2 linked regions of the Pseudoduganella dura genome follow. The protein of the gene in region 1 binds, or shares a complex with, the protein of each later gene. Links are inferred from orthologs where the notes say so. Each region holds a gene or a part of one and is shown on either strand. Other genes may lie near its edges. The genes, in order: smc and GJV26_RS22660.

Region 1 (15,081 bases):
AGCGCGAAGAACGCCGAGGCCAGCGTGCCCCAGATCACCGCCTTCAGGCCGGCCTTGCCTTCCTGCGCGCCGGCACGCGACTGGGTGCCCACCTTCAGCACCTCCGCGGCGGCCACGCCCTCCGGGTACGGCAGCTTCGATTGCGACACCAGCGCGCGGCGCAGCGGGATCGTGTACATCACGCCGAGCACGCCGCCGATCGCACAGGCGCCGAACGTGGGCCAGAACGGGATCTTGGCCCACCAGCCGATCATCAGCAGGCCCGGCAACACGAAGATCACCGACGCCAGCGTGCCGGCGGCGGAGGCGATCGTCTGCACGATATTGTTTTCCTGGATCGTCGCATCCTTGAACGCCGACAGCAGCGCCATCGAGATGACGGCGGCGGGGATCGACGTGGCGAACGTGAGGCCGACTTTCAGGCCGAGGTAGACTTGCGCGGCCGTGAAGACCAGCGTGATGAGGACGCCGAGGATGATCCCCCGCGCCGAAAATTCGAGTGGATTGGACGAAGAGGGTTGGCTCATCCTGGTTTCTCCCGGTGGCCCGGATTTGTGATCCAGGATTGTTATTGGGTATTCAATGCTGGGCGGGATATTACGACAGATTCATCGTGGCGCCAATGATCGATGGCGCATATTGAAATGCAGTGCTTACCGGTGCAGCGGCATCGCCGGGCTGCCCGGGACCATGGAGCTGCCGGTGTCGGACACCTTTTCCGGATAACCCACCCGGAAAAAGTGTCCGACACCATTGCTCAATCGTCGTCGTTCGGATCGAGCTCCGGGAACATCACGCTGGTAAAACCAAACTTGCTGAAATCCTCGATGCGGCTCGGGTACAGGATGCCATGCAGGTGATCCACTTCGTGCTGCACCACGCGCGCATGGAAATCCTCGGCGTCGCGCACGATCGGCCTGCCGTGCTGGTCGAAGCCTTCGTAGCGCAGCCGCACGTAGCGGGGCACGCTGCCGCGCAGGCCGGGTACCGACAGGCAGCCTTCGAAGCCTTCTTCCTTCTCTTCGGAGAGCGGCGTGAGCACCGGGTTGATCAGCACCGTTTCCGGCACCTGCGGCGCATCCGGGTAGCGCGCGTTGGACTTGAAGCCGAAGATCACCACCTGCAGGTTGACGCCGATCTGCGGGGCGGCGAGGCCGGCGCCGTTCGCGGCGTGCATCGTATCGAACATGTCGGCGATCAGCGCGTGCAGCGCGGGCGTGTCGAAGTCCCGCACGGGGTCGGCCTGCCGCAGCAGGCGCGGATCGCCCATCTTCAGGATGTCGCGGACGGTCATAGCAGCTCCTTCGTCTGCTTCACGAACTCGGCGAAGTCCGCGCCCGTTTCCGGGTGCTTCAGGCCCATCGCCACGGTGGCCTTCAGGTAGCCCAGCTTGGAGCCGCAGTCGTAGCGCTGGCCATCGTAGCGGAAGGCCAGCACGCGCTCGTGCTGCAGCAGCGCGGCGATGCCGTCCGTCAGCTGGATCTCGCCGCCGGCGCCCTTGCCCACCTGCTCGAGGAAATCGAAGATGCGCGCCGACAGCACGTAGCGGCCCACCACGGCCAGCGTCGACGGCGCCTTTTCGGGCGTCGGCTTCTCGACGATGCCGGAGACCAGTTCGAGCCGGTCGCGGTACGGGGTGGCGCTGACGATACCGTACTGGCGCGTGTTCTCGCGCGGCACTTCCTGCACCGCCAGCAGGCTGGCGCGCTCGAAGTCGTAGCGCTCGGTCATCTGCGCCAGCACGGGGCGCACGCCTTCCGGCGTGTCCATGAAGTCGTCCGCCAGCAGCACGGCGAACGGATCGTTGCCGACAACCGGCCGCGCGCACAGCACCGCGTGGCCCAGGCCCAGCGGCGCCGACTGGCGGATGTAGATGCAGTTGACGTTCTTCGGGATCACGTTCTGCACGAGTTCCAGCAATTGCTGCTTCTGCGCCGCTTCCAGCTCCGCCTCCAGCTCGTAGGCGGTGTCGAAGTGATCCTCGATCGCCCGCTTGTTGCGGCCGGTGATGAACACCAGGTCGGTGATGCCGGCCGCCACGGCCTCCTCGACCGCGTACTGGATCAACGGCTTGTCGACGATGGGCAGCATTTCCTTCGGCTGCGCCTTGGTGGCGGGAAGGAAGCGGCTGCCGAGGCCTGCGACGGGGAAGACGGCCTTGCGAATTTTATTCATCTGCTTGTTCTCGTTCAGAATGTTTCTTGACCAGGATGCTGTTGGAAACCGGTGCCTGCGACTGGCGCCGTCAACACGGTCAGCGCTGGATAACCGGTGCCTGACACCTTTTCCAGGTGATTCATCCGGAAAAGGTGTCAGGCACCGATGTTCGCATGCCAACCGTGAAATCGAGGCGCTGGCTGGTTACTTGCCCAGCAGCGACAGCAATCCCGCTTCGTCCAGGATCGTCACGCCCAGTTCCTCGGCTTTCGCGAGCTTGCTGCCGGCTTCGGCGCCGGCGACCACGTACGAAGTGCGCTTCGATACGGAGCCGGAGACCTTGCCGCCGGCCGCTTCGATCATCGCGCCGGCCTCGTCGCGGGACAGCGTGGGCAGCGTGCCGGTCAGCACGAACGACTTGCCGCTCATCGGGCCTTCGTCGGCGGCGGCCGCTTCCGGCAACTGCGCCAGCAGTTCCGTGCGCAACGCCGAAAGGTCCATCAGCACCTGCCGGTTCGCCTCGGACGCCATCCACTCGTCGAGCGACGCGCTCACGGTCGCCGGCAGGCCGAACGCGTTGAACACCTGCAGGAACGCCAGCGATTCCAGCGTCATGCCGTCCGCCAGCAACTGCTTCGCACGGGGCTCGGTCAATTTCGGGATGCCCAGCGCGGCGAGCAGCTTGACCTCGTCGAGCTTTTCCCGCAGCTGCGCCTTGGGCGGATGTTCGCCCTGCGGCGTGACGCCCGCGGCCAGCAGCGCATCGATGGCCTGCTGGTTCTTCTCTTCGGCAAAGAAGTCGGCGATCGACTCGGCCACGGTGCCGCCGATATCGGGCAGCACCCGCAGCAGCGCGGCCGGCGCGCGGCGCACCAGCTCGAACCTGCCCAGCCAGTCGGCCAGCGTTTTCCCGGTCGATTCGCCCACGTGCCGGATGCCCAGCGCGAACAGCAGGCGCTCCAGCGGCGGCTTCTTGCTGGCATCGATCGCGGCCAGCAGGTTGTCCGCCCACTTGGTGGGCACCTTGCCCTGCCGGACGGTTTCCGGCGTGGTGCCGTCGCGCTCGTCGGCGGCGCGCTTCATTTGCAGCAGGTCGTCCAGCGTGAGCCTGTACAGGTCCGCCACGCCGTGCACCAGGCTGCATTCGACCAGGCTGTCGATGTAGCGGTCGCCCAGGCCTTCGATATCCATCATGCGGCGGCCGGCGAAGTGACGGATCGCTTCCTTGCGCTGCGCGGCGCACGTGAGGCCGCCGGAACAGCGGGCTATTGCTTCTCCTTCTTCCCGCACCACGTGCGAACCGCACACGGGGCATGTATTGGGCAGAACATAGGCCGCCGGTTCGGGCGTCGGGCGCCTGTCCAGCACAACGGCCAGCACTTCGGGGATCACGTCGCCGGCGCGGCGCACGATGACGGTATCGCCCACGCGCACGTCCTTGCGGCGCACCTCATCCTCGTTGTGCAGCGTGGCGTTGGTGACGGTCACGCCGCCGACGAATACCGGCACGAGGCGCGCAACCGGCGTGATGGCGCCGGTGCGGCCCACCTGCACCTCGATCGCCTGCACCGTGGTCAACGCCTCCTCGGCCGCGAACTTGTGGGCCAGCGCGAAGCGCGGCGCGCGCGACCGGAAGCCCAGCGCCTGCTGGTCTTCGGTATTGTTCACCTTGTAGACCACGCCATCGATCTCGTAGGCCATGGCCGGCCGGGCCTTGCCCACCCGCGCGTAGAACTCCAGCAGGCCATCCTTGCCGCGCACCACGGCGCGTTCCTTCGCCACCGGCAGGCCCAGCTGCTCGTACCAGTCCAGCAGGCCGGCGTGGGTGGCCGGCATGTCCATGCCGGCCAGCTCGCCGATGCCGTACGCGAAGAAGCGCAGGTTGCGCTGCGCGGTGATGCGCGAATCGAGCTGGCGCAGCGCGCCCGCCGCGGCGTTGCGGGGATTGACGAATTCCTTCTGCCCGGCCGCGCGCTGACGTTCGTTCATCGCCGCGAAATCGGCCTTGAACATCAGCACTTCGCCGCGCACCTCGACAACTTCAGGGAGATCCTTTCCATGCAGGCGCAGCGGGATCGACTTGATCGTGCGGATATTCGCCGTCACATCCTCGCCGGTGTAGCCGTCGCCGCGCGTGGCGGCCTGCACGAACACGCCGTTCTCGTAGCGCAGGTTGATCGCCAGCCCGTCGAACTTCAGCTCGGCGGCATAGTCGACCTGCACGGCATCGAGGCCTTCGCGCACGCGGCGGTCGAAGTTCTCGATGTCGTCGTCGGTAAAGCCGTTGTTCAGCGACAGCATCGGCACCGCATGCGTGACGGCGGCGAACTGCCCCAGCGGCGCGGCGCCCACGCGCTGCGTTGGCGAATCGGACTGCGCCAGCTCGGGATGCCGCGCCTCGAGCTGCTGCAGCTCGACGAACAGCTTGTCGTATTCGGCGTCCGGAATCGTCGGCGCGTCGAGCACGTGATAGGCATGCAGGTGCCGGTTAAGTTCGGCGGTCAGCCAGGCGGCGCGCTCGGCCGGCCCATGCGGCGCCGGGCTTGATAACTCTTTGTTCATTGCTCGGGAATCAGTTGAACAGCCGCAGTGCGCGGGTGGAGCCGGCCGGGATGTCGGAAGCTTCCATGTCGGCATAGAATTCCTTGACCTGGCCGGCGATCTCGGCGATCGACGCGTCGGACAGCGGCTGGTTGTAGTCGTCGACGATGATCGCATCGAGGCGCTGCACCAGCGACCTGGCGCACGCGATCATCGTGCCGAAGCCGTCGCGCGCCGGCGCCACGCACGGCACGTCCAGCAGCAGTGTCAGGCGCGCGGTGGTTTCCTCCGCCGGCGACACGTTGGTGGACAGCGTGAACAGCTGGCCGCCTTCGCCGTCGCCCATCACGAAACGGCCGTCCGGGCGCAGGTCGTAGCCCTGCTTTTCCAGCGCGCCGACCAGCGTGGTCACATCCCATGGCGCGCCGTTGGCGGCCAGGTTCACGCCCAGCTGCGCATCGTGCGCGGCCACGAAGCGGTGCAGGTTCTTCGCCTCGGCCATCACCTCGATCATGTCCGGGATCTGCGGCTCGGCGCCGATTTCGTCGGCCACGCCGCGCAGGCGCGTCACCAGCTCGGAATATTCGAGTTCGTTCAACGCCGTGGTGCGGCTGGCCAGCTGCACGCCGCCCTGCACCTTCGTGTAGACGATGCCGTGGCGGATCGGTTCCCAGTCGCCGGAAACGGCCAGGCCGATGTAGTGCACCGGCTTGTTGCCGACCAGGCGCAGCTTTTGCAGCGCCGGCAGCAGCTTCTCGCCGCGCTGCGCCGTTTCCATGTCCAGCGGCAGCAGGCAGTCGATCAGCGGATCGACCAGCGACGTGGCCTGCTCGGCACGCAGTACCGCGGCATCGGCCACGGGGTTCGGTGCAGCCGCTTCCGGGGCCGGCGCGGCTGCGTGCGCGGCTGCGGCGGCGGGAGCGGGAGCGGGCGCGGGCACCGAAGCGGAGGCAACGGCGGGAGCAACGGCAACGACGGGCTCCGCGGAAACGGGCTCGCTCGTGAACTCGGGCGAGGCAGCCGCGGCAGCGGCCGGCACAGGTGTCGCCGCGGGCGCCGCGGCAATCGGCTCGTCGATCGTGAACTCGGGATGCTGCACGTCGTCCGCCACGACGCTCGGCGCCACGGTATCCTCGTGCGGCGGCCGGCCGTAGGCGCCGGAGCCGCCGTCGACGATCGGCACGTCGCCCAGCGTGAAGCTCGGTTCGGCGCGCGCCGCCGAGGTTCCATGGGCGGGCGCATGGGCAGGCCCGGGTTCCGCGGCGGCGGTGTCGAAGCCCGGCTCCTCGGTGCGCATCAGCACGTCGTCATGCTCGGACGCAAAGGCCCGCTCGACGCTTTTCTTGGCCTTGTGCTCCTGCCACTTGTTGTAGACGAATACGCCGGCAACGAAGACGCCGGCGGCTGCGATCAAACTGGTCTGAAAATCTGTCATGCTGCTTGTGCCTCGGTAGCGAAGTTGGCGGCGGCTTCCATATCCACCGCCACGATGCGCGATACGCCCTGCTCCTGCATCGTCACACCGATCAGTTGAGTGGCCATCTCCATCGCGATCTTGTTGTGCGAGATGAAGAGGAATTGGGTCTGGTCGGACATGCGTTTCACCATCCGGCAGAAACGTTCCGTGTTGGCGTCGTCCAGCGGTGCATCGACTTCGTCGAGCAGGCAGAACGGCGCCGGGTTCAGGCGGAACATCGAAAACACGAGGGCCGTCGCCGTCAGCGCCTTTTCGCCGCCGGACAGCAGGTGGATCGTCGCGTTCTTCTTGCCCGGCGGCTGGGCCATCACCTGCACGCCGGAGTCGAGGATCTCGTCGCCCGTCATGGTCAGTTTAGCCTGTCCGCCGCCGAACAGGATCGGGAACAGTTCGGAAAAGTGCCCGTTGACGCGATCGAAGGTCTCCTGCAACAGGTCGCGCGTTTCCTTGTCGATCTTCTGGATCGCATCCTCGAGCGTGTCGATGGCTTCCGTGAGATCGCGGTTTTGCGCGTCCAGGTAGTTCTTGCGCTCGGACGCCTGCGCCAGTTCGTCGAGCGCGGCCAGGTTGACGGCGCCCAGTGCGGCGATCGCATTGGACAGCCGCGTCACCTCGCCCTGCAGGTATTGCGCCTTCATGTCCGGCTGCAGCCGTGCCGCCAGCGCCGCTTCGTCGAACTGCGCGACGGCCTGCGCCTCGGCGAGCTGCTGCGCGAACTGTTCCTGGTTCAGCCGCGCGGCCTGTTCCTTCAGTTGCATTTCCATGATGCGGTCGCGTTGCGGCTGCAGGCTGCGCTCGTTGTTCGTGCGCGCTTCCTCGGCATGGCGCATCTGCTGCGAAACCTGGTCCAGCTCGTGCCGCGCATCGGCCAGCGCGCGTTCCTGCTGCGAGCGGCGGTCGAGCAGGTCCTGCAGGCCTTCGCTGGCGCTGCCCGCTTCGAGGCCGGCCAGTTCCTGCTCGCCGGCGCGCAGGCTGTCGGCCACCTGGGCGGCCTGCGTGGTGGCGGTGGCGATGTTGCGGCGCAGCTCGTCGATGCGATGGCGCGCGGATTTCTCGGCAAATTCCGCTTCCTGCGCGCGTCGCTCCAGGTCGCGCAGCGCCTCGCGGGCATCGGCCAGCCGGGCTTCGATGCGCAGGAACGCTTCCTGGCCCTCTTCGTGCGCGCCCTGCAGTTCGGCCAGTTCGTAGTCGAGCTGTTCGAATTTCTCTTCCGATTCGAGCTTCACCGCCATCTGTTCCGCTTCCTGCGCGGCGATCTCGGCGAGGTCGCTTTCGATCTGCGTGCTGCGCTGGGCGAAGCGCGCCTCGACTTCGGACAGCTTTACCACGTCGAGCTGCAGCGCGTGCACGGCCGTCGTCAGCGCCCCGTTGCGCTGGCGCAGTTCGGTTACCACGCGGGTGTGCTGCGCGAGGGCCGCTTCGGCGCGCACCGCGCGGGCGCGGGCCTCGTCGGCCAGCATCGCCTGGGCGCGCAGCTGCTTGGCGATGTTGTCGATTTCCTGCTGGCGGCCCAGCATGCCTTCCTGCTCGGAATCGGCGGCATGGAAGCGCACGCTGGACTGCGTGACCACGTGCCCCTGGCGCGTGACGAAGCAGGCGCCGGCCGGCAGGTGCACCCGGTTCGAGAAGGCCTGCGCCGTGTCCTCGGCCACGAAGACGTTGTGCAGCCAGTCCTGCAGCACGCCGCGCAGGCCGGGATCGTTCAGTTTCAGCAGGTCGAGCAGCGGTTTGAAGCCGACCGGCGCGGCCGCGGCCGGCGCGGCGGTCACGGGCGCGAACAGGGCCAGCTTGGCGGGCGGCGCATCGCCGAGGAAGTGCTTGGCCCAGTCGAGGTTCGATACCTGCAAGGCGCCGGCGCGCTCGCGCAGCACCGATTCCAGCGCCGGTTCCCAGCCCGGCTCGATGGCGAGCTTTTGCCACAGCCGCGGCAGCTCGTCCAGCCCGTGCTTCTGCAGCCACGGCGTGACCTTGCCCTGCGTCTGCACGCGCTCCTGCAACTGGCGCAGCGCGGTCAGGCGCGCATCGAGCTGCGCGCTGGTGGCGGTTTCGCCTTGCACGGCGGCCTGCGCGGCGCGGCGTTCCTCTTCCAGGCGCGGCTGCTGTTCGAGCGCCTCCTCGAGCTGCATGCCGGTTTCTTCCAGCGCCTGCTGCTTTTCTTGCAGTTGATAACGCAGGTTTTCCAGGTGCGCGGCATCCGGCATCGCCAGCCCGTTCCTTTCCTGCTGCAGCCGCTCGCGGCGCGCGACGAGGCCGGAGAGGATGTTCGAGGCATTTCTCTGGTGCGCCGATTCGAGTTCGAGCTGCTGCTGCGCGCCCATGATGCGGGCACGCGACTGCGTCGCTTTCTCCTGTGCCGTGCGCCATTCGCCCTCCAGCAGCGGCAGCAGTTCGCCCTTCTGCTCGGCCAGCATGCGCGATTCCTCGACCTTCGCGGCCAGCTCCTCGAGGTTGAATTCCGCTTCCTCGACCTGCCCGCCGTACTCGCTGGCCTGTTGCTGCCATTGATCGCGCTGCGCCGCCAGCGTGCCGAGCTGCTGCTGCAGGCGGGTGCGCGATTCGACCACGAACTTGATCTGCGCCTCGAGGCTGCCGATTTCGGCATTGGTCTGGTACAGGGCGCCCTGCGCGCTGTGCAGCCGGTCGCCGACGGCGAAGTGGGCCTGCCGCATCTGTTCCAGCGACAGTTCCACGCCGCGCAGTTGCGCCGTCTGCTGCTCCAGGTCCGTCTGCGCCTGCAGCACCTCGGCGAACCAGCGCGCCTGCTCGGCCTGCGCCTCGTTGCGGCGCAGCAGCCAGAGCAGCTTCTGCTTTTCGTCCTGGTCCGCCTGGAGCTGGTGGAAGCGGGTCGCGACCGCGGCCTGCCCCTCGAGTTTTTCCAGGTTGCCGTTCAGTTCGCGCAGGATGTCTTCCACGCGCAGCAGGTTGTCGCGCGTGTCGTGCAGCCGGTTTTCCGTTTCGCGCCGGCGCTCCTTGTACTTCGAGACGCCGGCGGCTTCCTCGAGGAATACGCGCAATTCTTCCGGACGGGATTCGATGATGCGGGCGATCATGCCCTGGCCGATGATCGCGTACGCGCGCGGACCGAGGCCGGTGCCGAGGAAGATATCCTGGATGTCGCGCCGGCGCACCGGCTGGCCGTTGATGTAGTAGGTGGAAGTGCCGTCGCGCGTGAGCGTGCGCTTGACGGCGATCTCGGCATACTGGCCCCACTGGCCGGACGCCTTGCCGTCATGGTTGTCGAACACCAGCTCGACGGATGCGCGGCCGGCCGGCTTGCGGTGCGTGGAACCGTTGAAGATCACATCCTGCATCGACTCGCCGCGCAGCTCGGATGCCTTCGATTCGCCCAGCACCCAGCGCACCGCATCGATGATGTTGGACTTGCCGCAGCCGTTCGGGCCCACCACACCTACCAGCTGCCCCGGCACCTGGAAATTGGTGGGATCGACGAACGACTTAAATCCCGACAATTTAATGGAAGATAGACGCACGTAGGTAAATGTTCTTCGCCCGGCAGGCTGGTTGCAGAGGTGGTTATCATACCATCGCGCGCAACGGCTCTGGACAAAATCGCACTATTGCGTCCACCGGTGCGCCGGCAAGCCTCAGACCGGCCCCTGCGCTTTCCTGTACGGCTTGCGGTCGGGGCCCAGCTTCCAGGCGCGCTGGACCGGCTCGTTGCCCGACAGGTACACCGCCACCTGCCGCACCCACCTTTCGCCCGGCACAGGTTTCGTGAACGGCATCACCAGCACCAGCGGCACGCACAGCGCGACCAGGATGCGGCCGACGGCCGCCGGCCGCTCGCTGCGCGCCATGGCGATGAATGCCGCGGCCACGGCCAGGCCCACGCCGCCGCCGAGCACCACTTCAGACATCGAATGCGCCAGCACCGGCACGCGGGAGAGGCTGATCAGCACGGACAGCAGCACGCCGCCGGCCAGCGCCGCGTGGCGGACAAGCGGCCGCGCCTTCAGGAACATCAGGTAAAGCACCACCGGGTACACGGCGCACGCGCGCATCGCGTGCCCCGACAGGCCGGCGAACTTCCACTCGGGGATGCCGATGCCCCAGCCGTACCAGGCCACCTTGGTGGCCACCACGAGCAGCAGGCCGATACCGAACAGCAGGCACCATGACAGCGACAGGCGCCAGGTGCGCCCGGCCAGCAGCCATACGGCGACGGCAACGCCCAGCGGCCCCGTCACACCCATACTGCCCAGCGCCGACAGCGCCATCCACAACATCATCATCGGTTCGATTCCTCGTGATTGCCTGCACCGGTTTATACACGAAAAGTTGCGAATTAGCAACTTCATCTTAATGCCACGTGTATGCCACATCGTGCAACAAGGCCCCTGCCGACAGCGGTTCCCGGCATAGCCGGTCGACCACGCCCAGGCGACCGCGGAGGTGGCAGGGTAGTGACTATATATTAAGTTCTTCTTAAACTTGCCGCTTCGATCACGGCCGCGGTACTTCCCGCGCGGCATTTGCCGGCATGCGTGACGTGGCACGCGGCGGCCGGACGGGCCTGGAACGGGCGTTGTCCGCGTTGTTCCGCCGCTCAGGCGGCGGCCACGCCGGCATGCCCGGCCGGATCCGTCGCGCCGGCATCATTCACCGCCAGCGCCTGCGACAGCGCGCGCACCACCACGCCTTCGGCATGCAGCACGGTGGCCGTGCCGGCGCGCAGGCGCTGCGCCAGTTCGGTTGCCGCCAGCGAGAACGCTTCCTCGCGCGCGCCGTTGGAAAAGATAAACAGGGTGCGCAGGGGGCTGATCCATGCCAGCCGGACCTTGCGCGGGCCGCCGTCGCCATCGAGGTCGAACCACGTGCCGCGCGCCAGGCCGGCCAGTTCTTCTTCCGGCGCCGGCGCAGGCGGCACCGTCGCCGCCCGGGATTCCTGCGCCGCACGCGCCGCGCGGCGTTCGGCCGCCAGCCGGGTGGCCTGCACGGCAAGCTCCAGCCTCCGTTCGGCCGGCATGTCCAGCGGCGCGCGCACGATCGACGCGTGGCAATCGGCCAGTTCGGCGAAGAAGCGCAGCCGGTCGGCATCGTGCCACCGGACGACGTCCAGCCACCGGTTCAACGTGGCCAGCAGGGACGGGAGTTTCGCGATGAAGTCCCGGCGCTCGCCGGCGTCGAGCTTTGGCCGCACGCTCCACAGCAGGTCGTCCATCGCCTGCGTGGCGTGGCGTACCGCGCCGGGCCTGTCGTCATCGATGCTGTAGGCAACTGTGAGCACGTCGGTCCATTTGTTTTCCAGGAACGCTTCGACCACGGCCACCACTTCGCCGGTGCCGACGCGCATCGCCACTGCATCCCGCGCGCAGCGGCGGGCCGCCGCGGTTTTCTCCTGCTTCAGCGCGGCGGCGATCGGTGCCGCGATGGCGCCGGCCGCTTCCGCTTCTTCCGCCTTCAGCGCCGCCTCGAGTTCGCGAACAGCCTGGTCAAAGGCCGCCGCCGCCTCATCGCCGTCGCGCGCGGCACGGTCGACACTGCGGCGCATGGCCTGGAACTGGGGATCGTCGCGCCGCCCGCCGCCGCGCAGCGTGCGCTCCCAGCCCAGGTGCGACAGCAGCTCCAGCAGGCGGCGCGCCGGGTGCTGTTCCTGGAAGAAGAAATCGCGGTCCGCCAGTGCCGCCTTCAGCAGCGGCAGCTGCAGCAAGCCGAGCAGCTCGCGGCTTTCCGGCGAAATCGCCTGGTCGCCGGACACGGTATCGAACACGGCGGACAGCAGGTCGATCGTGCCTTCGTCGGCGCGCGACAGCATGCCGGGGGGCGCGTTGCGCCGCAGCGCCGGCAACCGGACCACGTTGGAGGCATCGCCAGGCCGTACCTGCAGGCTGGCCAGCCATGCCTGCAGGTGCGCACCGACGGCGCCGGCGGGCGGTGGCGCATCGCTATCGGCCGGCGCGCCTTCCGCGCCGGTGCGCGCGAAGTACGCATGGAGCCGGCGGGACAGTCCGGCCTGGCGCCGGCCGTCATGCGCGGCCTGCTCCGCCCATGGCCGGCGGTGGATGCCGGACGGCACGCCACGGCGCTCCAGCGCGAGATCGAGCGCGGCATAGATCCTGCCGAGGTCGTGGAACCGGTCCGGCTGCAACAGCGCCAGCACGGCGGCGGCACTGTCCGGCTCGCCGTCGAACTCCGTCCACGCCTGGTGCAGCGCGGCGACGAAGACCTCGGGCCGGAATGGATTGGTGCGGAGAGTTTCGCGTTCCAGCAGGCGTGCCAGGCGGGCATTGAGCACCGCGAGGGCATCGGCATGGGCGGTATCGAACGGCCTGGCAATGGCGCCGAAGGTCACGCGCTGGTCCATTTCTTCGTAGGGCACCAGTTCCAGCGGCTGCTCCGCCCCGCGCGGCCGTGGTGCCAGCCGGGCCAGCTCTTCTCGCAATGCCCGTTCGAGCACCCGGCTCACGACCGGGAGCAACGCATGGCAACGGCCGCGCAGCAGGCCGGCGGCGCGGGTGCGCGCCCCTGCGGGCGCGGCGCCGTCCTCCAGGATGCCGGCCAGCTGCGAACAGACAGCGCCGAAGCCTTCGGCCACGTGGCGCAGCGCGATCGCGACCAGTTCTTCCAGCACCGCGTGCCGCGGGCTGACGGCCCCCGGTGGCAGCTCTGGATGGGTGGAAGTGGAAAGCATGATTACGGACGGATGATCGATGGTCTCATTCTGCCACACCATTTCCACAAAGCAATATCAAGGTGGAAATTATCGACAAAATCCGCGTCGTATTGCCGCTGTGCTCGCGTAAGTCCTTGTATTGTCGAGCTTAATGCTTGTGCTGCGGGGCCTTGTCCTACAGGGGCTAACGGTAAACTCCGATATCCGGCGTCTGATCGAAAACGCATCATTTCGCTACCGGAAACGAGTTCGTGACACGGTCGCGCCAAAGCGGCACGGTCACTGATGAGCAACGGCGCGCATTGTCTACTTCACTTGATAAAGGAACGCAAAATGGCCTCGAATCAGAAAAGCGGTGGCAACAAGCAGGGCTCTTCCTCCTCCAGCAGCGGCTCGAAACAGTCCGGCAACAAAGGCTCCGCTTCGGGCGGCACCCAGGGCGGCACGCCGGAGCAGCATGCCGAAGCCGGCCGTCAAAGCCACAAGAACGACACCAAGAAATCCAGCTCGCGCGGCAAGTAACAACGCCGGACCAGCGTGCAGCCGATATTCGCGGCCGGATGCTTCACCACGAGAAAAGCCTGGAACAGCAGTGTCGTACCAGGCTTTTTTCTCGTCCGTGCGAGCTGCAGCGCAACCTGGACTGCGATGCGCGGCGAACCTGGAATCCGGACCCGGATATTCCTGGTTTAAATATTCGTCACCCGCTTGCCTTTCGGGGGGCGGAAATCGCGGATTTCGTTGATGAGGTCGACCTTGGCGGCATCGCGCGCGGTCAGGTGCAGGTCGGCATGGGCATGGACGAGCCAGTGTTCCTCGCTCAGGTGCACGTGCTGGCGCAGGATCGACTCGGTGCGCGCATCGTCCGCCTGCAAACCCTCGACGATGATGCGCAGGGCATCGGGCCGCGCCCCCGAAGGCGCGCTGGCATGCGACTTGTGCACCATGAAGCGGCCGGTTTCGCTGGCATAGCGCTCGCGCCCGGCCAGGAACAGGATCACGGCAATCGACGCCACTGCGCCGCCGTTGTACATGACCACCTTGATCGGCAGGTTGGACAGGTAGTTGTACAGGCACAGGCCATCGCTGACATAGCCGCCATTCGATTGCAGCAGGATGTGGGCAGTCTCGACGCCGTCCTCCGTCATGTCCGCCACCGCTTCGAATACACGATGGACCATATCGCTGTTGACGTCGCCCGACAACGTGAACCATGCGGCGCCATCGAGCTTTTGCTTATCCTCGCTCATATTTTTTTACCCTCAAAGAACGGTTTCCCGCATTCTAGCGCACGACCTGTTTTTGGGGCCGCACGACCGTACGCTGGAGGAATGGTCGAGTGTTGCCGCGGGTTACAGCGACCTGCGGTTCAACAATATCCAACACCGTCTTCGGGGCTTCGCGGCCCGAGGTTTCCTGCCTTGTTTCCTGCCTCATTTCCTGCTTTGCTTCCTGCTTGATCTACCGCACCGATTCATGCCAGTGGCGCAGCAGCAGGCGCCCCGCCCCGCTTGCCGCGGCGAACAGGGCAAAGCCCAGCATGGTCGCGGCGATCACTTCGGCAAACAGCAGCGCCGTATCCATGCGCCCCTGCGCGAACACGATCTGCACGCCGAGCCCGCCGGCGGCGTTGCCTGCGCCGATGATGAATTCGCCGACGATGGCGCCGATCACCGACAGCCCGGCGGAAATGCGCAGGCCGGCCAGCGTGTGCGGCAGCGCCGCCGGCAGCCGCAGCCGGATGAAGGTACGCCAGCGCCCGGTGCGGTGCAGCGCGAACAGTTCGAGCAGCTGCACCGGCGTGGAACGCAGGCCCAGCAGCGTGTTGTTCACGATCGGAAACAGCGCCATGATCAGCGCGATCAGCACCACCGAGCGTTCGTTGTAGCCGCTCCACAGCACGATCAGCGGCGCCACCGCGACCACTGGCACCGTCTGCAGCAGCACCGCATATGGATACAGGCAGCGTTCCAGCAGGCGCGCCTGACTCATGGCCGCCGCCAGCGCGATGCCGAGCAGCGCCGCCAGCACATACCCGAGCACCGCTTCGCGCAGCGTGGTCGACGCGGCGCCGGCCAGCAGTGTGGCGTTGTTCGCGGCCGCGCCGGCCACGTCCAGCGGCGACGGCAGCAGGTAACCCTTGCCCCGGTAGACGGTCATGCACAGCGCCTGCCAGGCGCCCAGCGCCAGCACCGCCAGCGCCGGGGCGGGCAGCCATTGCGCCGCCATGCGCCCGGCGGCAGAAGAACGGAAAGCAATGTCGGTCATGACT
Region 2 (13,912 bases), 620 kb from region 1 along the record:
CATGACGAGCCAGCTGATCGACCGCACGCTGAAACGCGTGACGGGCCTGCGCGAATTCCTGGCCACGCTGGGCGCCCATGGCGCCGAGATGAACCCGGACAGCGACAACGACGAGATGGTGGAACTGCTCGGCAAGGTCAGCATGGCGCTGGCGATCCAGAGCCTGGAGCTGCGCAACGTGCTGCGCAAGGCGGTCAGCCAGAAGCATCTCGAGAGCGGCGACATCGAGCTGTTTTGAACAGACGCATCGGTATCGAATACACAGTGGGCCATCAAGTGCCCGAAATTTAGCAGCTAAGTTTTGATAAGTGAGAGAAGAAAATGGCAAAAACGATTCTTGCGGTTGACGATTCCAGCTCCCTGCGCCAGATGGTGGCGTTCAGCCTGAAGGCCGCCGGCTACCAGGTGGTGGAAGCGGTCGACGGCCAGGATGGCCTGGACAAGGCAAAGCAGGGCGCAGTGGACCTGGTGCTGACCGACCAGAACATGCCGAAGATGGACGGCCTGCAATTGATCAAGAGCCTGCGCGAACTGCCTGCCTACGCGAAGACGCCGATCCTGATGCTGACCACCGAATCGTCGGACGAGATGAAGGCCAAGGGCCGCGCGGCCGGCGCCAACGGCTGGCTGGTCAAGCCGTTCGACCCGCAACGCCTCATCGAGGTCGTGAAGAAGGTCATCGGCTGATCATGCGTGCCGTGAACTTGGCACTTGGCATTTGCGGAGTCTCCCCATGACCATCGACATAAGCCAGTTCTTCCAGGTCTTCTTCGACGAAGCCGAGGAATTGCTGGCTGAAATGGAGCGGCTGCTGCTGGCGGTCGACGTCGAAGCGCCGACCGAGGAGGATCTGAACGCGATCTTCCGCACCGCCCATTCCGTGAAGGGCGGCGCCGGCACGTTCGGCCTGACCGACATGACGGAAGTGACGCACATCCTCGAGACCCTGCTGGACCGGATCCGCAAGGGCGAGATGGCGCTCACGCTCGACCACGTGGACGCGTTCCTGGCCGCCAAGGACGCGCTGAAGATGCAGCTCGACGGCCACCGGCTGGGCACCGCCGTCGACCAGGACGCGGTGGGCGACGTGCGGATGATGCTGCAGCACCTCGCGCAGGACGTGCAGGTGGAAGCGATCGCCCACATGGCGCCGGCATTCCACGGTGCCGCGGCGGAAAGCGAAACGGTCGATCACAGCGGCGGGCGCCGCTGGCGGCTCGAACTGCCCGCGATGCCGCACCGCGACGTGACGGCGCTGGCGGCCGAACTGGGCCTGATGGCGCACGTGGCGGTCACGCCGATCGACCGCGAGCGCAACGCGATGCTCGTGACCACGCATGAAAGCCTCGACGACATCGTGGCGATCTGCTCGTTCGTGCTGAATACGGAAGAAATGAACGTCGTCGAGCTGCCGGCGCTGACCGGCGAGCAGGCGGCGCTCGAGCAGGCCGCACGCAAGGACGTCGAGGACGATCTCGGCTATGGCTTCTTCGAGCCGTTGAGCAAGGCGGAAGAGGGAACAATGCGCGCCGCTACGCAGTCGGGCGAAGGCTATGGTTTCTTCCAGCCGCTGGAGGAAATCCGCGCCGGCGCCGAGAGTGCGGGTGACGCGGCGCGCGGCTACGGTTTCTTCCAGCCGGTCGAACAGATCCGCGCCGCGGCGGGCATCAAGGATGCCGCGCCGGCCGAAACGGCGGTGGAAGAAAAGAAGGCGCTGAAGAAGGAAGTGGACAAGGCGGCCGCCGCAGGCCAGAGCGGGGGCGCCGAAGCGTCGTCGATCCGCGTATCGATCGAGAAGGTGGACCAGCTGATCAACCTGGTGGGCGAACTGGTGATCACGCAGGCGATGATCGAGCAGCGCGTCGATGCGCTCGACGCGATGGTGCACGAAAAGCTGCTGGCCTCGGTGGGCCAGCTGACGCGCAATACCCGCGACCTGCAGGAAGCGGTGATGTCGATCCGGATGATGCCGATGGACTTCGTGTTCTCGCGCTTCCCGCGCATGGTGCGCGACCTGGCCACCAAGCTCGGCAAGAAGGTCGACTTCATCACCAACGGCGCCGCCACGGAACTGGACAAGGGCCTGATCGAGCGCATTGTCGACCCGCTGACGCACCTGGTGCGCAACAGCATCGACCATGGCATCGAAATGCCCGAGGTGCGCCGTGCGGCCGGCAAGGCCGATGCGGGCCGGCTGTTCCTGTCGGCCTCGCACCAGGGCGGCAACATCATCATCGAGGTATCGGACGATGGCGGTGGCCTGAACCGTGAGAGGATCCTGGCGAAGGCCAGGCAGAACGGCCTGCCCGTGTCGGACACGATGCCCGACGCCGACGTATGGCAGCTGATCTTCGCACCGGGCTTCTCGACGGCCGAGCAGGTGACGGACGTGTCCGGCCGCGGCGTGGGCATGGATGTCGTCAAGCGCAACATCACGGCGATGGGCGGCACCGTCGACATCCGCTCGGCCAAGGGATTCGGCACCACGATCTCGATCTCGCTGCCGCTGACGCTGGCGATCCTGGACGGCATGTCGATCCGCGTGGGCGACGAGGTCTACATCCTGCCGCTGGGCTTCGTGGTCGAGTCGCTGCAGCCGGCGGAAACCGACGTGCGCGAAATCACCGGCAAGGGCCGGGTGGTCAAGGTGCGCGGCGAATACCTGCCCCTGATCCCGCTGTACCAGATGTTCGGCATCGCCCCGCGCTTCGCCGAACCGTGGGAAGGGATCCTGGTGATCCTGGAAACGGAAGGCAGGAAGGCCTGCCTGTTCGTCGACGAACTGGTCGGCCAGCAGCAGGTGGTGGTGAAGAACCTGGAATCGAATTACCGCAAGGTGGCCGGCATTTCCGGCGCCACGATCCTGGGCGACGGCGGCGTGGCGCTGATCCTGGACGTGGCGGCGCTGATCCGCTCCTCGCGCCAGCTGGTGGACGAAGCCACCCTGAGCATGCTGGGCTGAGCCGGCATATTGAACAAAGACTCCGACAAAGGAAATCACATGGCAGACCCCATCCAGAACGCCGACATCGCGGGCCACGAATTCCTGGCCTTCACGTTGGGCAAGGAAGAATACGGCATCGACATCCTGAAGGTGCAGGAGATCCGCGGCTACGAAGCGGTGACCCGCATCGCCAACGCGCCGGAATTCATCAAGGGCGTGATCAACCTGCGCGGCATCATCATCCCGGTGGTCGACATGCGCATCAAGTTTCACCTCGGCGAACCGGTGTATGACCAGTTCACCGTGGTGATCATCCTGAACATCAACGGCCGCGTGGTGGGCATGGTGGTGGACAGCGTGTCGGACGTGACCACGCTGGAGCCGGACCAGATCAAGCCGTCGCCCGAGATGGGCACGGTGTTCTCGTCGGAATACATGATCGGCCTCGGTACCGTCGGCGAACGGATGCTGATCCTGATGGACATCGACAAACTGATGTCGAGCCCGGAAATGGGGCTGATGGACAAGACGGCCGCCTGAGCGGCCGGTCAGGCGGCAAATACGCAGCAAATACGCAGGCAAATACATCGCGGCCGGCGCCCCGCCAAGAGGGCGCGCCGTATTCAGGGTTGCATTGAGGGAACGGGAATTAATATGAGCGTACGGGATTACAAGATCGGTACACGCCTAGGCATCGGGTTCGGCATCATCTTGCTGATCCTGGTGGCGCTGGTGCTGACCGCCAACGGACTGAATCATCGCAACAAGGCGCAGCTGAACGAGGGGCTGGAACTGACCAGCGCCAAGACCCGCGCGGCGATCGCGATGAAAAGCGCGATGCTCGAATCGGGCATCGCCATGCGCAACATCGGCCTGCAGTCGGACGTGGAGCTGATGCAGAAGGAAGAAGCCAAGGTCAAGGCGCAGCAGGCGCGCTACTCGGAAGCGCTGGGCAAGCTGGAAAAGCTGGGCCTGGACGACACCGAAAAGAAGGTGCTGGCCGAACTGGCCGAGCTGGACAAGGGTGTGGATACCGCGTTCAAGGACGCGATGGCGCAGGTGATGGCCTTCAATGCCGAGGGTGCCACGAAGATCATCTCGGGCCGCATCGATCCGCTGAACACGCGCACGCTGGAAGGCCTGAACCGCCTGGTCGAGATGCAGCACGCGGCAATGCGCACGCTCCAGGATAACTCGGTGCAGGCGGATAACCGCGTGCTGATGCTGACGCTGCTGCTGGGTGCGCTCGGCGTCGCCGTCGGTGTCGTCTGCGCGATCTTCACCACGCGTTCGATCACCGTACCGCTGGCCGGTGCCGTCGAGGTGGCGCAGCGTGTCGCCGCCGGCGAGCTGACCTCGCGCGTGGTGGTCGAAGGCAAGGATGAAACCAGCGCGCTGCTGCAGGCGCTGAAGGACATGAACGACAGCCTGGTCAAGACCGTGGGCCAGGTGCGCAGCGGTACCGAAACCATCGCGCTGGCGTCGCAGGAAATCGCCTCGGGCAATGCCGACCTGTCGTCGCGCACCGAGACGCAGGCCAGTTCGCTGGGCGAGACCGCCAGCGCGATGGGCACGCTGACCTCGACCGTCAAGCAGAACGCGGACAATGCGCGCCAGGCCAACCAGCTGGCCGTGACGGCTTCGTCGGTGGCGGAAAAGGGCGGCCAGGTGGTGTCGGAGGTGGTCGATACGATGGGTTCGATCAAGGCGAGCTCGTCGAAGATCGTCGACATCATCGGCGTCATCGACGGCATCGCGTTCCAGACCAATATCCTGGCGCTGAACGCCGCCGTGGAAGCGGCGCGCGCCGGCGAACAGGGCCGCGGCTTCGCCGTGGTGGCTTCCGAGGTGCGCAACCTGGCACAGCGTTCGGCCAGCGCGGCCAAGGAGATCAAGGCGCTGATCGACGATTCCGTGACCAAGGTCGATGCCGGCGGACGGCTGGTCGACGAAGCGGGCCAGACAATGGGCCTGATCGTCACGTCGATCCGCCAGGTGGCCGACATCATGGGCGAGATCACCGCCGCCACGCAGGAACAGAGCCAGGGTATCGAGGAAGTGAACATTTCGATCGCGCAGATGGACGACATGACGCAGCAGAACGCCGCGCTGGTCGAACAGGCCGCGGCGGCGGCCGAGAGCATGCAGGACCAGGCGCAGCGGCTGGCCGAGGCGGTGGCGATCTTCAAGCTCGGTGGCGAGCAGGTCGCCCTGGCGGCGCCGGCACGCCCGGCAGCCAGGCCTGTGCCGAAGGCCGCGGTGGCCCATAAGCCGCCGGTGCGCGCGGTCGCCGTGCTCGACGTGCCGGTGAAGAAATCGCCGGCGAAGAAAGCCGCCCCGGCGCCCGCGGGCGACGACTGGGAAGAATTCTGACCGCCCCGGGAGCCGAGATGTCCAGAGACACCGTCAAGGAATTCGATTTCAACGGCCGCGATTTCGAGCGGGTCCGTGGACTGATCTACAAGCGGGCCGGCATTTCGCTGGCCGACAGCAAGCAGGAAATGGTCTACAGCCGGCTCGCGCGGCGCCTGCGCGCGACGGGCATCGTGTCGTTCGCGAAATACCTCGACGACCTGGAAGCCGGGCGCATGCCCGACGAGTGGGAATCGTTCACCAACGCGCTGACGACGAACCTGACGTCGTTCTTCCGCGAGGCGCACCATTTCCCGCTGCTGGCCGACCACGTGCGCAAGCACAAGGGCGAAACGCTGAACATCTGGTGCTCGGCCAGTTCCACGGGCGAGGAACCGTACTCGATCGCGATCACCGTGTGCGAGGCGCTGAACACGTTGACGCCGCCGGTGCACATCATCGCCACCGACATCGATACCAACGTGCTGGCCACCGCCGCCAACGGCATCTATCCGATCGAACGGATCGAGAAGCTGACGGCCGAGCAGCAGCGCCGCTTCTTCCTGAAGGGGAAGGGCGACAAGTCCGGCATGGTGCGCGCGCGCCCGGAACTGCGCCAGCTGATCACCTACCGCCAGCTGAACCTGCTCGACGAGCGCTGGGACATCCGCGGCCCGTTCGACGTGATCTTCTGCCGCAACGTGATGATCTACTTCGACAAGGCCACGCAGCGCAAGATCCTGTCGCGCTTCGTGCCGCTGATGAAGCCGGATGGATTGCTGTTCGCCGGGCATTCGGAGAATTTCCTGTATGTGTCGGACGCCTTGAAACTGCGCGGAAAAACCGTGTACGAGCTGGACACCGCCGCGCGCGCCAGCGCGGCGGCGGCCGTGGCGAAAGCCTGAATACGGCATCGAACGCCGGCGCGCGAAGCAACCACCAAGCGAGAGCACAAAGCGAAAGACCCAGATGGACAACGAACACATCGCCACCAACGTCTACTACGACCGCACCTTCGACTGCGAGGCGGCGAAGATCCTGCCGGGCGAGTACTACTTCACGAACAAGGACATGCTGATCGTGACCGTGCTCGGGTCGTGCGTGTCGGCCTGTATCCGCGACCGCGTGTCGGGCCTGGGCGGCATGAACCATTTCATGTTGCCGGACGGCGGCGCGGACGCGAACAGCCCCGTGTCGGCATCGGCGCGCTACGGCACGTATGCGATGGAAATCCTCATCAACAGCCTGCTGAAATCGGGCGCCCGGCGCGATAACCTGGAAGCCAAGGTATTCGGGGGCGGCGCCGTGCTGAAGGGCTTTACCGCGATGAACGTGGGCGAGCGCAACGCGGCGTTCGTGCAGAGTTTTCTGCGCAACGAGCGGATCCGCGTGGTGGCCGAGGATTTGAACGACATCTATCCGCGCAAGGTCTATTTCTTTCCCCGTACCGGCAAGGTGCTGGTGAAGAAGCTGATGCAGTCCCATAACGACACACTGGCGAAACGCGAGATCGAATACGCGAGCCGCCTGAAAAAGCAGCCGGTCGCCGGCGAAATCGAACTGTTCTGACAAGGCGCAGTCCTGCGCAGTCTTGCCGAGGAAACCATGAAGATCAAGGTAGTCGTCGTCGACGATTCCGCGCTGATCCGCAGCGTGATGACGGAAATTATCAACAGCCAGCCGGACATGGAAGTGGTCGGCACTGCGCCCGATCCGCTCGTGGCGCGCGAGCTGATCAAGCAGACCAACCCGCACGTGCTGACGCTGGACGTGGAGATGCCGAAGATGGACGGCCTCGACTTCCTGGAAAAGCTGATGCGGCTGCGGCCGATGCCGGTGGTGATGGTGTCGTCGCTGACCGAGCGCGGTTCGGAAATCACGATGCGCGCGCTCGAACTGGGCGCCGTCGATTTCGTGCAAAAACCCAAGATATCGATCCAGACCGGCATGCGCGACTATGCCGACCTGATCGCCGATAAAATCCGGGCGGCGGCCAAGGCGCGCATCCGTGCCCGCACGCTGCCCCAAGCGGGCGCCGAAGGCGCCGCTCCCCTGCCACAATTGCGCAATCCACTGATGTCGTCCGAAAAACTGATCATCGTCGGTGCCTCGACCGGCGGAACGGAAGCGATCCGGGAATTCCTGATGCAGATGCCGTCCGACTGCCCGGGCATCCTGATCACGCAGCACATGCCGGAAGGGTTCACCCGCTCGTTCGCGAAGCGCCTGGACTCGCTGTGCAGGATTTCCGTGTGCGAGGCGCAAGGCAACGAGCGCGTGCTGCCGGGCCATGCCTATATCGCGCCCGGCCACTCGCACCTGCTGCTGGCGCGTTCCGGCGCGAATTACATGACGAAGCTCGACACAGGCGAGCCCGTCAACCGGCACCGGCCGTCGGTGGACGTGCTGTTCCGGTCGGCGGCGCAACACGCGGGCAAGAATGCGGTCGGGGTGATCCTGACCGGCATGGGCAAGGACGGCGCGGCAGGGATGCTGGAGATGAAAGCGGCCGGGGCGTATAATTTTGCCCAGGATGAGGCCAGCTGCGTGGTGTTCGGCATGCCGCGCGAGGCGATCGCCGTCGGTGCCACCCACGAGGTGGGAGCATTGCCGGCATTGCCCGGGATGGTGCTGGGTTACCTGGCACAGCACGGGATGCGCGCCCTGCGGGTGTAGCCCGGTCGGCAACCTATCGTCGACTTATCGGCGGCGATTCTGTGCCACTATGTGACTGCAGTACGCGATACAACGGTTTTGTGTTTTTTACCGGCGATTCGAGGGCGCTTCATTCCCTAGAGGCAACTTAAATGCTATCCTTCGAATCGCTGGTGACGCGACACCAACCACACTAATTATTTATAACCGCGTAGAGAAACAACGGAGCAATTCATGGCTGATCCAAAGATGAAATTTTTAGTTGTTGACGACTTCTCGACGATGCGCCGCATCGTCCGGAATCTGTTGAAAGAACTGGGTTATGCCAATGTGGACGAAGCCGAGGATGGCGTGATGGCGCTGGCCAAGCTGCGCTCGGAACAGTTCGACTTCGTCGTGTCCGACTGGAACATGCCGAACATGGATGGCCTGACGATGCTGCAGAACATTCGTGCCGATCCAGCGCTCGCGAAGCTGCCGGTGCTGATGGTGACCGCCGAAGCCAAGAAGGAAAACATCATCGCGGCGGCCCAGGCCGGCGCCAACGGCTATGTTGTCAAGCCTTTCACCGCGGCCACGCTGGACGAAAAGCTGAACAAGATTTTCGAGAAAATCGGAGTCTGATTCATGGGTGAGCAAGCCGGCGTCGCCGTCGCGGAAGGCGCGGATCCGCATGAGGAGTTCCTGGCGCGCATCGGGCACATGACCCGTGCGCTGCACGAGAACCTGCGCGGTCTCGGGCTGGACAAACTGATCGAGAAGGCGGCCGAGGATATCCCTGATGCCCGCGATCGGCTCGACTATGTGGCGCGCCTGTCCGAAACGGCCGCGCAGAAGGTGCTCAATGCCACCGACGAAGCAGGCCCCCTGCAGGATCGCATCTGCAGCGACGCGAAGGACCTGTCCGGCGCATGGCAGGCGCTGCTCGATGGCCAGGGCGGCGACAACGCCGACTGGCGCGCGCTGGCGCAGCGCACCGTCGCCACGCTGGCCGCCACCACCGAGGCCACCGGCGCCACCAAGGGTCACCTGATGGACATCATGATGGCGCAGGATTTCCAGGACCTGACGGGCCAGGTGATCAAGCGCGTGACTTCCATCGCGCAAAACCTCGAAAAGCAGCTGGTACAGACGCTGATCGACTTCGCGCCCGAGGAGCTGAAGAGGGAGATCGACACCGGTCTCCTGAACGGCCCGCAGATCGACAAGGCGAAAGACGGTGTCGTTGCCGATCAGAGCCAGGTCGACGACCTGCTCGACAGCCTGGGCTTCTGATTCAGGACGGGCCGTACGGCCCGTTTTTACTTTCCCCGCCATGCACCAAACGCATTTCCTCGTCCGCGAGCCGCTGCTCGATCCCCAGCAGCGCGTGGTCGGCTACGAACTCGCCTGGCAGCTCGACCCCGCGGCCGTCCCCGCCCAGGCCGAGCTGGAGGACCTGGTGCGCTTCGTCGCCGGACTCGTCAACGATGCCGAACGGGGCTGGCTGCTGCGCGACAAGACGCTGTTCCTGCAGGCCGTGCCGGGGATGCTGTCGACGGACGCGCTGCATGACCTGCCGCCGCAGCACACGGTGCTGTCGATCCGCACCGCCGAACTGGCCAATCCCGACACGCTGGCCGCCGTGCGCGCGCTGCGCGCCGGCGATGTCGGCATCCTGCTGCGCAACTGCGACCTGGCCCGCGTGGGCAACCGGCTGCCGATGATCGCCTCGTTCGTCGAGGTGCGCTTCACCGGCGCCGACGTGGCCGAGCAGGCGCGCGCCTATGCGGCGCTGAAGCAGTCGTCGGTGCGCATGGTCGGCCGCCCGGTCACCACGTGGGAAGACTTCGATGCCTGCGCCGCGCTGGGCATCGACGCCTTCGTCGGCAAGCTGCACCTGACGCCGCGCCCGGGCCCGGAAGTGAAGGGGATGAATCCGGCGCAGACGGTGATCCTGCAGCTGATGCAGATGGTGCAGGCCAATGCGGACGTGCCGAAGCTCGAAGGCGTGCTGAAACGGGATGCCGCGCTGTCCTACAAGCTGCTCCGCTTCATCAACTCGGCCGGGTTCGGCGCCGGCCGCGAAGTGCAGTCGCTGAAGCAGGCCATCGCGATGCTGGGCTACCAGCCGCTGTATCGCTGGCTGACCCTGCTGCTGGCCACGGCCAGCACGAGCGGCTACTCGCCGGTGCTGCTGGAAACGGCGGTCGTCCGCGGCCGGCTGGCCGAACTGCTGGGCCTGGCCGCACTGGGGCGGGCGGATGCGGAGAATATCTTCGTCGCCGGCATGTTCTCGCTGCTGGACCGGCTGCTGGGAATCCCGATGCAGGAAGTGCTGGAGACGGTGCCGCTGTCGGCCGAGATCGTCGCCGCGCTGCTGGAGCGGGGCGGGCGCTACGGCCCGTACCTGGCGCTGGCCGAGGCGTGCGAGCTCAATTCGAGCCTCGTCGCTTCGCTGGCCGCATCGCTGCGGCTCGCGCCGGAAGAGGTCAACCGGGCGCACCTGTCGGCGCTGGCGTGGGCGCAGAGCGTGACGGGTTGACAGGCGGCGCCACGCGTTGAGCGGAACCGGTACCAGGCATCATTCCTTTCGGGAGTGGCGCCTGGCACCATGACATCAGATTTCCAGGTTGTCGATGAGGCGCGTGGTGCCCAGCTTCGCGGCGGCCAGCACCAGCAGCGGCTCGCCCTGCGCGAGGTCGCCGGCGTTCGGCGGTTGCAGGTTGGCGCGCTTGCGGATGCTGATGTAGTCCGGCTTCCAGCCGCGCGCGGCCAGGCCGTCCATGGCCTTGTGCTCGAGCTCGAACACGTCGAGGTGGCCGGCGCGCACCTCGCCGGCGACGGCATTGAGCGCCGCATACAGCGCCGGCGCCTCGGCGCGTTCCGTGGCGGACAAATACATATTGCGCGACGACAGCGCCAGGCCGTCGTCGGCGCGGAACGTCTCGGCGCCGATGATCTGCGTGGGCAGCGCGAACTGGCGCGCCATGTTCCGCACGATCATCAACTGCTGGTAATCCTTCTTGCCGAACACGGCCACCTTCGGCTGCACGCACGAGAACAGTTTCGTGACCACGGTGCAGACGCCGTTGAAGAAGCCCGGACGGAATTCGCCTTCCAGGATGTTGCCGAGGTCGTCCGGCGGCTGCACGCGGTATTCCTGCGGCTCCGGGTACAGGTCTTTCTCGGTCGGCGCGAACAGCACGTACACGCCTTCCTTTTCCAGCTTCTCCACGTCCGCCTGGAACGTGCGCGGATACTTGTCGAAATCCTCGTTCGGGCCGAACTGCAGGCGGTTCACGAAGATCGATGCCACGACCGGGTCGCCGTGCTTGCGCGCCAGGCGCATCAGCGACAGGTGGCCTTCGTGAAGGTTGCCCATCGTGGGCACGAATGCGGTACGCAACTGGCCTGACAGCTGGTCGCGCAGTTCTTCGATGGAGGAGATGATTTTCATAATATTCTTGTTGGGTCAGGCCGGGAGCCGGCCGGGGATTCGTGTGAAATCATGCGGGCGAATACGCGAGGCGCACATAGATCGGCGCAAACGGCTCGGCCTGGGTGATTTCGATCAGGGTTTCTTTTGCCAGTTCCAGCATCGCGACAAAGTTTACAACGAGCACCGGCACGCCGCCAGCCACGTCGAACAGGTCGGCGAACTCGACGAAGCGTTGCGACTGCAGGCGGCGCAGGATCATCGTCATGTGCTCGCGCACCGACAGCTCTTCGCGCGAAATCCTGTGATGCTGCTTCAGTGTCGCGCGCTTCATCAGGCCGCGCCAGGCCGCCTGCAGGTCCGCCGGACTGACGTCGGGCCACACCGGCACCAGGCTCTGCTCGATGAAGACCTGCGTGCGCACGAAATCGCGGTCCACCTGCGGCACGGCGTTCAGGTCGTAGGCGGCCAGCTTGATCTGCTCGTATTCCAGCAGCCGCCGCACCAGTTCCGCGCGTGGATCTTCCGCCTCGATCTCGATGTCGTGCGGGCGCTGCGGCAGCAGCATGCGCGACTTGATCTCGATGAGCATGGCCGCCATCAGCAGGTACTCGGCGGCCAATTCCAGGTTCGACAGGCGGATCTGGTCCACGTACTTCAGGTACTGCAGCGTGACCTGGGCCATCGGAATGTCCAGGATGTTGAAATTCTGGCGGCGGATCAGGTACAGCAGCAGGTCCAGCGGGCCTTCGAACGCTTCGAGGAAGATCTCGAGGGCATCGGGCGGGATGTACAGGTCGTTCGGCAGCTTCAGCAGTGGCTCGCCGTACAGGCGTGCGAAAGCGGCGCCGGCAGCGGGTGCGCCAGCGCTATCGCCTGCTGGCGGCGCTCCGGCCGGGCTGTCCGGCGCAGCGGTGGCGCTGCTGCCCTGTGCGTCGCCCGCCGCGTCGTGTGGCAGCATGCGTGCCGTCCCGAAGGATCAGAGCTTGTTCTGGTAAACGTAGGGCTGTTGTGCGATGCGGGAATCGCGCTGGCGGGCCTGCTCGTCCAGCGTGGTCGGCGCCTTGTCCCACAGCAGGGAACGGCCCTGTTGCTGGCCTGCCTCGATGCTCGGGTTCTTGTCCTTCAGAGCCTTGATGAACTGGGTGTGCTCGGACTCGTACATGCGGTGTTGTTTGAACAGGAGTTTCATATCGTGAAAGGTGGTGGAAAGCAGCGGGTATTCTACCGCGCTGCGGCATGCCTCAGGGAATTTCCGTATCGTGCCGCATCCCCGCCTGCCGCGTCTGCAACGGCTTGCCGGATCGGTTATTCTTTCCTGCAATGAATTCACGCCTGACACCCCATACCGCCTTCCTTCTGACCCTGGCACCCCTGCTATGGGCCGGCAATGCGATCGTCGGCCGCCTGGTGCACGAACTGGTGCCGCCGATGACGCTCAACTTCCTGCGCTGGCTGCTGGCGCTGCTGATCCTGCTGCCACTGGCGGGGCCGGTATTCGGGCGCGACAGCAACCTGTGGCGGCACTGGCACCACTATGCCGTGCTGGGTTTGCTGGGCGTGGGCATGTATAACGCGCTGCAATATCTCGCGCTGCAGAGCAGCACGCCGATCAATGTGACGCTGGTGGCCGCCGGCATGCCGGTGTGGATGATGGCGACGGGCTGGCTATTTTTCGGCGCGGCCGTGACACGCCGGCAGATCGTCGGCGCGGTGCTGTCGATCGGCGGCGTGCTGGTGGTACTGGCGCGCGGGGAATGGCACCATTTACTGGAATTGCGCCTTGTCGCCGGCGATTTGTTCATGATCCTGGCAACGATCGCCTGGTCGCTGTACAGCTGGCTGCTGATAAGGACTTCCGAGCCTGCCGCGCTGCGCGGCAATTGGGCTTCATTCCTGATTGCCCAGGTGGGATTCGGTGTTGCATGGTCGGGCGCATTCGCCGCCGGAGAATGGGCAATACTCGATCCGGTCATCCATTGGAACACGACATTGATTGCCGCGCTGGTTTATGTCGCGATCGGCCCGGCCATTATCGCATTCCGCTGCTGGGGTGCTGGCGTGCAACAGGCCGGCCCGGCCATTGCCGCGTTCTTCAGTAATCTCACGCCATTGTTTGCCGCCCTGATGTCGTCCGCATTTCTCGGCGAGGCGCCGCATCTATATCACGGCGTGGCATTCCTGCTGATCGTCGGCGGTATTGTCGTGTCATCGCGCCGCCCGGCATAGGTTCCATAGGTGCGCCAGCCGCGTTTTAAAACTGATATGTTGAAGCGGTTCCCTTGAATGCCGGAGGCCACATGCTGAAAATGCTTGCCGCAATCGTCGCGGCACAGTTGTTATTGGCGGCGTGCGACCAATCCACCCCGCCCAAGCCGCCCAAACCCATCGCTGGACAGCAACAATCCTGATAACAGCACAGCCGGCCCCAAGCGCCGGCTTTTTTTCATCAGATCGTTTTAATTGCGGTTCAGCGTTGGAAAATCGGGCGGTACGACGCTCCGGCTGTCCCCGATTTTTTATGACAGTACAGTTATATAAAG

Evidence for each region.
Region 2: the proteins of smc (region 1) and GJV26_RS22660 are in contact, whole or in part, in a crystal structure (PDB 3ZGX), measured with the Bacillus subtilis proteins. The link is inferred for Pseudoduganella dura from one-to-one orthologs.

Annotation. Positions count from the first base shown.
Region 1 is NZ_WNWM01000002.1:5,775,622-5,790,702, reverse strand. The notes cover bases 5,930-10,019. They hold smc (chromosome segregation protein SMC), read right to left. Parts: upstream 9,667-10,019; coding sequence 6,130-9,666; downstream 5,930-6,129. Other genes in these bases: GJV26_RS25245 (phosphatase PAP2 family protein), read right to left, coding at 9,781-10,019; GJV26_RS25255 (cell division protein ZipA C-terminal FtsZ-binding domain-containing protein), read right to left, coding at 5,930-6,133. Also shown: GJV26_RS25275 (OPT family oligopeptide transporter), read right to left, coding at 1-527; def (peptide deformylase), read right to left, coding at 758-1,294; UTP--glucose-1-phosphate uridylyltransferase GalU, read right to left, coding at 1,291-2,175; NAD-dependent DNA ligase LigA, read right to left, coding at 2,362-4,719; more of GJV26_RS25255, read right to left, coding at 4,730-5,929; more of GJV26_RS25245, read right to left, coding at 10,020-10,428; GJV26_RS25240 (DUF1631 family protein), read right to left, coding at 10,743-12,827; GJV26_RS25235 (hypothetical protein), read left to right, coding at 13,143-13,331; GJV26_RS25230 (ATP-dependent Clp protease proteolytic subunit), read right to left, coding at 13,499-14,059; GJV26_RS25225 (ABC transporter permease), read right to left, coding at 14,271-15,077; GJV26_RS25220 (ABC transporter ATP-binding protein), read right to left, coding at 15,074-15,081. UniProt on the Bacillus subtilis protein: Required for chromosome condensation and partitioning.
Region 2 is NZ_WNWM01000002.1:5,155,279-5,169,190, forward strand. Bases 10,386-13,306 are described here. They hold GJV26_RS22660 (segregation and condensation protein A), read right to left. Parts: upstream 12,331-13,306; coding sequence 11,440-12,330; downstream 10,386-11,439. Other genes in these bases: GJV26_RS22650 (EAL and HDOD domain-containing protein), read left to right, coding at 10,386-10,475; panC (pantoate--beta-alanine ligase), read right to left, coding at 10,551-11,390; GJV26_RS22665 (DUF3460 family protein), read right to left, coding at 12,349-12,534; GJV26_RS22670 (DMT family transporter), read left to right, coding at 12,693-13,306. Also shown: GJV26_RS22600 (chemotaxis protein), read left to right, coding at 1-238; GJV26_RS22605 (response regulator), read left to right, coding at 322-687; chemotaxis protein CheA, read left to right, coding at 734-2,962; GJV26_RS22615 (chemotaxis protein CheW), read left to right, coding at 3,002-3,484; GJV26_RS22620 (methyl-accepting chemotaxis protein), read left to right, coding at 3,599-5,317; GJV26_RS22625 (CheR family methyltransferase), read left to right, coding at 5,335-6,201; chemoreceptor glutamine deamidase CheD, read left to right, coding at 6,266-6,865; GJV26_RS22635 (protein-glutamate methylesterase/protein-glutamine glutaminase), read left to right, coding at 6,902-7,972; chemotaxis response regulator CheY, read left to right, coding at 8,186-8,575; protein phosphatase CheZ, read left to right, coding at 8,579-9,226; more of GJV26_RS22650, read left to right, coding at 9,267-10,385; more of GJV26_RS22670, read left to right, coding at 13,307-13,598. UniProt on the Bacillus subtilis protein: Participates in chromosomal partition during cell division. May act via the formation of a condensin-like complex containing Smc and ScpB that pull DNA away from mid-cell into both cell halves.